One region of the Buttiauxella cochleicola genome, then DNA from elsewhere that is predicted to be linked to it. Evidence: predicted binding sites of a transcription regulator. Region 1 holds the regulator's gene; the other holds the start of a gene.
The links. Region 1 encodes sigma-54, which starts transcription at its own class of promoters, with help from an activator protein. Its sites were predicted from a motif close to GTTGGCACANNTTTCGCTNT; they were not measured.
Positions count from the first base shown of each region.

Region 2: the regulator sigma-54 is predicted to act here: its motif matches at 1,498-1,517, upstream of glnK (P-II family nitrogen regulator).

Region 1 covers NZ_JAJSOU010000019.1:8,943-12,342, forward strand. The annotation lists gene lptB (LPS export ABC transporter ATP-binding protein) at 1-654, shown strand, start outside; gene rpoN (RNA polymerase factor sigma-54) at 759-2,192, shown strand; gene hpf (ribosome hibernation promoting factor) at 2,215-2,502, shown strand; gene ptsN (PTS IIA-like nitrogen regulatory protein PtsN) at 2,581-3,072, shown strand; gene rapZ (RNase adapter RapZ) at 3,126-3,400, shown strand, end outside.
Region 2 covers NZ_JAJSOU010000003.1:141,759-145,158, reverse strand. The annotation lists gene amtB (ammonium transporter AmtB) at 1-1,076, opposite strand, end outside; gene glnK (P-II family nitrogen regulator) at 1,108-1,446, opposite strand; gene LVQ79_RS05060 (SmdB family multidrug efflux ABC transporter permease/ATP-binding protein) at 1,700-3,400, opposite strand, start outside.

The DNA.
Region 1 (3,400 bases):
ACCGTTAAATCAGGTGAAATTGTCGGTTTACTTGGACCTAACGGTGCAGGCAAAACCACGACTTTTTACATGGTTGTTGGCATTGTTCCGCGTGATGCTGGCAACATCATTATTGATGACGAAGACATTAGTCTTCTGCCGCTTCATGCTCGCGCACGTCGTGGGATTGGGTATTTACCGCAAGAAGCGTCAATTTTCCGTCGTTTGAGCGTGTTCGATAACTTGATGGCAGTCCTGCAAATTCGTGATGACCTTAGCGCTGAACAGCGTGAAGACCGCGCGAATGAGTTGATGGAAGAGTTTCACATTGAGCATTTGCGCAATAACCTCGGGCAGTCTCTGTCTGGTGGTGAGCGCCGTCGTGTTGAAATTGCCCGCGCTTTGGCTGCAAACCCGAAATTTATTCTTTTGGACGAACCTTTTGCAGGTGTTGACCCAATCTCCGTCATCGACATCAAGCGGATTATCGAGCACTTGCGCGATAGCGGGCTTGGTGTGCTGATTACTGACCATAACGTACGCGAAACGTTGGCCGTGTGTGAACGAGCCTATATCGTAAGCCAGGGCCAGTTAATTGCCCATGGCACGCCTGCGGAAATCCTGGAAGATGAGCATGTTAAGCGCGTCTATCTGGGCGAAGAGTTCAGACTCTGATAGGGTAGGAAGTATAATTATTAATACTCTGGGTAATTCGAGTTGCCCACGTTCCTGCAACTTGAAGTATGCCGGGTATATACCTGAGGAAGCTCGCTCTGAATATGAAGCAAGGTTTGCAATTACGGCTTAGCCAACAACTTGCTATGACTCCACAGTTACAGCAGGCAATTCGCCTGTTGCAGCTGTCAACGTTAGAGCTGCAGCAAGAACTCCAACAAGCCCTGGAAAGTAACCCACTGCTTGAGCAAACCGATCTGCATGAAGAAATTGAAACTCAGGAAGTTCGTGAAAATGAAGCTTTAGACACTCGTGAGGCGCTTGAACAAAAAGAGATGCCTGACGAATTGCCGTTAGATACCAGCTGGGACGAAATCTATACCGCCGGTTCCCCATCGGGCGCCGGTTCAGATTATAGTGACGATGAGTTGCCGATTTATCAGGGGGAAACGACTCAGTCACTCCAGGATTACCTGATGTGGCAGGTCGATTTAACCCCGTTCTCTGATACCGACACTGCCATTGCGACATCTATTGTTGATGCCGTTGACGAAATGGGCTATCTCACGGTTTCGCTGGAAGAAATTCTGGAAAGCATGGGCGATGAAGAAATCACCATCGACGAAGTGGAGGCGGTACTTAAACGCGTCCAGCGTTTTGATCCTGTTGGAGTTGCCGCACGCGATCTACGCGATTGCTTACTCATCCAGCTTTCTCAATTTGCCCGTGAAACACCGTGGCTGACCGAGGCACGACTGATTGTCAGCGATCATCTGGATCTGCTCGCCAATCATGATTTCCGTAGCCTGATGCGCGTCACTCGCCTGAAAGAAGAAGTTCTGAAAGAGGCAATGTGCCTGATTCAGTCTCTTGATCCACGCCCAGGCCAATCGATTCAAACCAGTGAACCCGAATATGTCATTCCCGATATTCTGGTCAAAAAGATTCAGGGGCGCTGGACGGTAGAATTAAACGCCGACAGCATTCCACGCCTTAAAATCAATCAGCAGTACGCTGCGATGGGTACCAATGCCCGCAATGACAGCGACTCGCAATTTATTCGCAGTAACCTGCAAGAAGCGAAGTGGTTGATTAAAAGTCTTGAAAGTCGCAACGATACGCTGCTGCGCGTCAGTCGCTGTATCGTTGAGCAGCAACAAGGTTTTTTTGAGCACGGCGAAGAGCACATGAAACCGATGGTTCTTGCTGATATCGCCCAGGTAGTCGAGATGCATGAATCGACTATTTCCCGTGTGACCACGCAAAAATATTTGCACAGTCCACGCGGCATTTTTGAATTGAAGTATTTCTTCTCCAGCCATGTGAATACCGAAGGCGGAGGCGAAGCCTCCTCTACGGCGATTCGGGCACTGGTGAAGAAATTAATTGCTGCGGAAAACCCAGCGAAACCTCTGAGTGATAGCAAGTTAACGACTATGCTATCCGATCAGGGGATCATGGTGGCACGCCGCACTGTTGCGAAGTACCGAGAGTCTTTATCCATACCACCGTCAAATCAGCGTAAACAGCTGGTATGACTTAACCGATAAGGAAGACACTATGCAGCTCAACATTACAGGACATAACGTCGAAATCACTGACGCACTGCGCGATTTTGTGAGTACGAAGTTTGCCAAACTGGAGCAGTACTTCGATAGAATTAACCAAGTCTACATTGTGTTAAAAGTGGAAAAAGTCACGCATATTGCCGATGCAACGCTTCATGTGAATGGTGGTGAAATCCATGCAAGCTCTGATGGCCAGGATATGTATGCGGCAATTGATGGCTTAATTGATAAACTGGCGCGCCAGTTAACCAAACATAAAGATAAACTAAAACAACACTGATAATCCGGGCAACTGTTCCAGCATAGACGGCTCGTTACTTAACGGGCCGTTAGCATAACAGGGTGCTTAGGTGAACTTATGATGAACAACGATTCTGCTCTACAACTTAGTAATGTCCTGAACAAGGAATGTACTCGTACCAACGTACATTGCCAGAGTAAAAAACGTGCACTGGAAATCATCAGTGAGCTGGCAGCAAAGCAACTCGGCCTGCCACCACAAGTGGTTTTTGAAGCCGTGCTGACGCGCGAACGTATGGGGAGCACCGGTATCGGTAACGGTATCGCTATACCTCATGGGAAGCTGGAAGAAGATACCACCCGCGCCGTTGGGGTGTTTATTAAACTGGAGACCCCGATCGCATTTGATGCGATTGATAACCAGCCTGTAGACCTCATGTTTGCGCTGCTTGTACCTGCGGATCAAACAAAAACGCATTTGCACACTTTATCTCTGGTGGCAAAGCGTCTGGCAGACAAAACAATTTGTCGACGCCTGCGTTCTGCGCAAAGCGATGAAGAGCTTTATCAGATCATTACCGAAACAGAAAATGGTAGTGAAAGTGAATAATCTGGCTGTGGTTGTGTTGAAATCACAGCAAGAGAAGTTGGGGGAGTGAAAAAATGGTGCTGATGATCGTCAGCGGCCGCTCTGGTTCAGGGAAGTCTGTAGCCTTGCGTGCACTAGAAGATATGGGATTCTACTGTGTAGATAATCTACCAGTGGTGCTGTTACCTGATCTTGCCAAAACTCTCGCGGAGCGAAAAATTTCTGCGGCAGTGAGCATCGACGTGCGTAACATGCCGGAAAACCCGGAAATTTTTGAACAGGCGATGAGTAATCTGCCTGACTCATTCTCGCCACAATTGTTATTCCTCGACGCCGATCGCAATACGCT
Region 2 (3,400 bases), on a different contig from region 1:
AGGGATGGAGCGGCGAAGATACCTGTCATGATGCAACCAACGATACCGCACACGCCATGGACGCCGAACACATCGCAAGGGTCATCTACACGCAGCCATTTTTTCAGCAGCGTCACGCCCCACAAGCCAGCCAGACCAGCAACGATACCGATAATCAATGCACCGCCGACACCAACATAACCACAGGCAGGAGTAATACCAACCAGTCCTGCGATAGCACCGGAACATGCCCCCAGCAAAGATGGTTTGCCGCGCAATGCCCACTCGCCAAATACCCAACCGAGTACCGCAGCCGCTGTTGCAACAACAGTATTCACAAAGGCCAATGCAGCAATTTCGTTAGCAGCGCTTGCAGAGCCTGCGTTGAAGCCGAACCAACCGAAATAGAGAATTGCTGTACCGGTAAATACCATCGGCAGGTTGTGCGGTTTGAAGGCTTCTTTACCATAACCCACACGTTTGCCAATCAGGTATGCACCCACCAGGCCTGCTACTGCGGCGTTGATGTGAACCACTGTACCGCCTGCGAAGTCCATTGCGCCATGCGTCGCCAGCAGACCACCACCCCATACCATATGTGCAATCGGCAGGTATGAAAGCGTCAGCCAAATTACGACAAAGATAAGTACAGCCGAGAAGCGAATACGTTCAGCCAGTGCACCAACAATCAGGCCAACAGTGATACAGGCGAAGGAGCCCTGGAACGCAACATGAATATATTGGTAGAAAGAACCAGTCAGCGCGGTGAGCTGGATGTTCTTCAACATTACCCAATCGAAGTTACCGAAGAAGTTACCACCAGCACCGAAGGTTAATGAGTAGCCGTAAACCACCCACAGTACACAAACCAACGCAAACGTAACCGTAATCTGAGTCAGCATTGACAGCACGTTTTTAGAGCGAATCAGGCCGCCGTAAAACAGTGCCAGCCCAGGAATTGTCATAAACAGCACCAATGCGGTGCTAATCATCATAAAGGCGTTGTCTGCTTTATCGACTACAGCCGGTGCCGCGAGGGCAATTGATGGCGCAAGTGCCAGGGCTACAACGCCTAAGATAGAGGCTAATTTTTTCATTTTTTCCATCCCTTCACGAGTGGCAAGACGATTACAGTGCAGCTTCGTCGGCTTCGCCGGTACGAATGCGGACGACTCGTTGCAACTCAGCAACGAAAATTTTGCCATCGCCGATCTTGCCGGTATAGGCAGCTTTGCTAATGACATCAATAACTTCATCGAGTTGATCATCGGCAATTGCCACATCAATTTTCACTTTAGGCAGGAAATTGACGCTGTACTCAGCACCGCGGTACAACTCTGCATGACCCTTTTGACGACCAAAGCCTTTCACTTCAGTCACGGTCAGCCCTTGAATACCGATTGAAGACAATGCTTCACGAACGTCTTCGAGTTTGAACGGTTTGATCACCACGGTAACCAGCTTCATAGATCCCCTCCAGTCAGAATTGGGTAATAGCCTCTGCGATACGAATTAGATAAAGCAAAGGTCATGCCAAATTTGAAAAAGAGGTAATTTCAGCGCGCTAAGCTGCGCCAAATGGGGATTTTCAGGAGTGAAATTACGATGACTGGGATTAAGAAAGTTCTTAGAGAATAAAAACGCACCATTTTAGTGCATGGTGCGTTTCGCTTCTGCACCAATGGTGATAACCATTGGCTTTATGCGTGATTTTGGTGCATTACGCGGTTGCGGGTTCTTCACGCGTGGTGGCGGCTAATTCTTCACCAGCCAGTTGCAGTTGGTACATTTGCCAGTAACGCCCTTGTGCAGCCAGTAATTCGCTATGTGTGCCACGCTCTACAGCCTGACCGCGGTGCAGCACCAGAATCGTGTCGGCATCGGTAATAGTCGATAAGCGGTGCGCGATAACGACCAGCGTGGTGTGCTCACGGACGGCTGCCAGTGCTTGTTGGATTGCCTGCTCGGTGCCAGAGTCGATATTTGCCGTTGCTTCATCAAGGATCAGAATCTGCGGAGCATCCACCAGCACCCGAGCCAGCGCCAGTAGCTGTTTCTGGCCGACGGACAAATTATTACCCTGCTCGCCCAGCCGTGTATGAATTCCATCAGCCATGGTTCGAGCAAGTTCCGCAAGTTGCACCGTCTCCAGCGCTTGCCAGACGGCATCTTCGCTGATGTCGCGCCCAAGCGTAACGTTGGCAAAGAAAGAATCCGCCAACACCACCGGGTCTTGCTGAACCATTGCAACACCCTGGCGCAGCACGCGATGACTCAAGGTATCCAGCGGGCGACCATCCAGGCGGATTTCACCGTTGGTGAGTGGGTAATAACCCATCAGCAAGTTAGCAAGAGTGCTTTTCCCGCTGCCTGTGTGCCCCACCAGCGCCACAAAACTGCGCGCAGGAACATCCAGATTAATGTCCTGCAATACCAGTCGATCGCCGCGATAAGCAAAAGAGACGTTATCGACTTCGATATGGCCGCTCTCAAGCGGGCGGTCGTCGTTGCCGTAATCCTGGCGCTTACCGTCCATTAGCTCAAATACTCGCTCACCTGCAACCACCGCCTGTTGCAGCATGGATTGTTGGGTGGTGAGTTCGATTAATGGCTCATTAAGACGCCCGAGGTAGTTGATAAATGCGTATAACACGCCAACTTCAATAGTGCCGACCGAGGTAAAACCAAATAGCATCAGCAAGCCACACAACACCATTGCAGAGAACAGACTAAGCAACGGACGCAGTAAAAATCCATCGAGACGCAGGGTTTGCATTCGCGCCAGGTAATGCGAGCGGCTGGCCGCATTCATACGCTCACCAAAACGGGCCTGCTGGCGGAACTGCTGGATAACGCTCATGCCGTTGATGACTTCGTTGAAGCCATCGTTGATATCGGCCAGATAACTACGAACACGGCGCACGATCGGCGTGCTGTATCGCTGATAAATAAACATCACGATAATCACTGCCGGGAAGATGCAAATCGCCACCGTCGCCATGCGCCAGTCGAGTGTGAACATCGCCACCAGCATCGCACCAATCAATGCCGCACTACGTAATACGGTGGCTACCACCGTCACGTAGAGATCGCGAATCACTTCGGTATCGTTAGTGACGCGCGAGATCAACTGCCCAACCGGTTGGGTATCAAAAGTGCTTAATGGCTGGCGTAGTGCTGCATCCATTACATCAGTACGTAATTTTTGCACTACGCCAACGGCTGCCTGGTTAAACAGCAATGCCTGCCAGTAGTGCAGGCCCGCGGCCGAAATCGACAGTAGCAAATACGCAGTCGCAAGCCCTGCCACAGCGGCAACCGGCAACCGATGTTCAGACACCATATTATCGATGAAATAACTCACCAGAATAGGACCAGTCACTTCAGCAGCCGCCGCAATCCACAGCATCACAACCGCTCC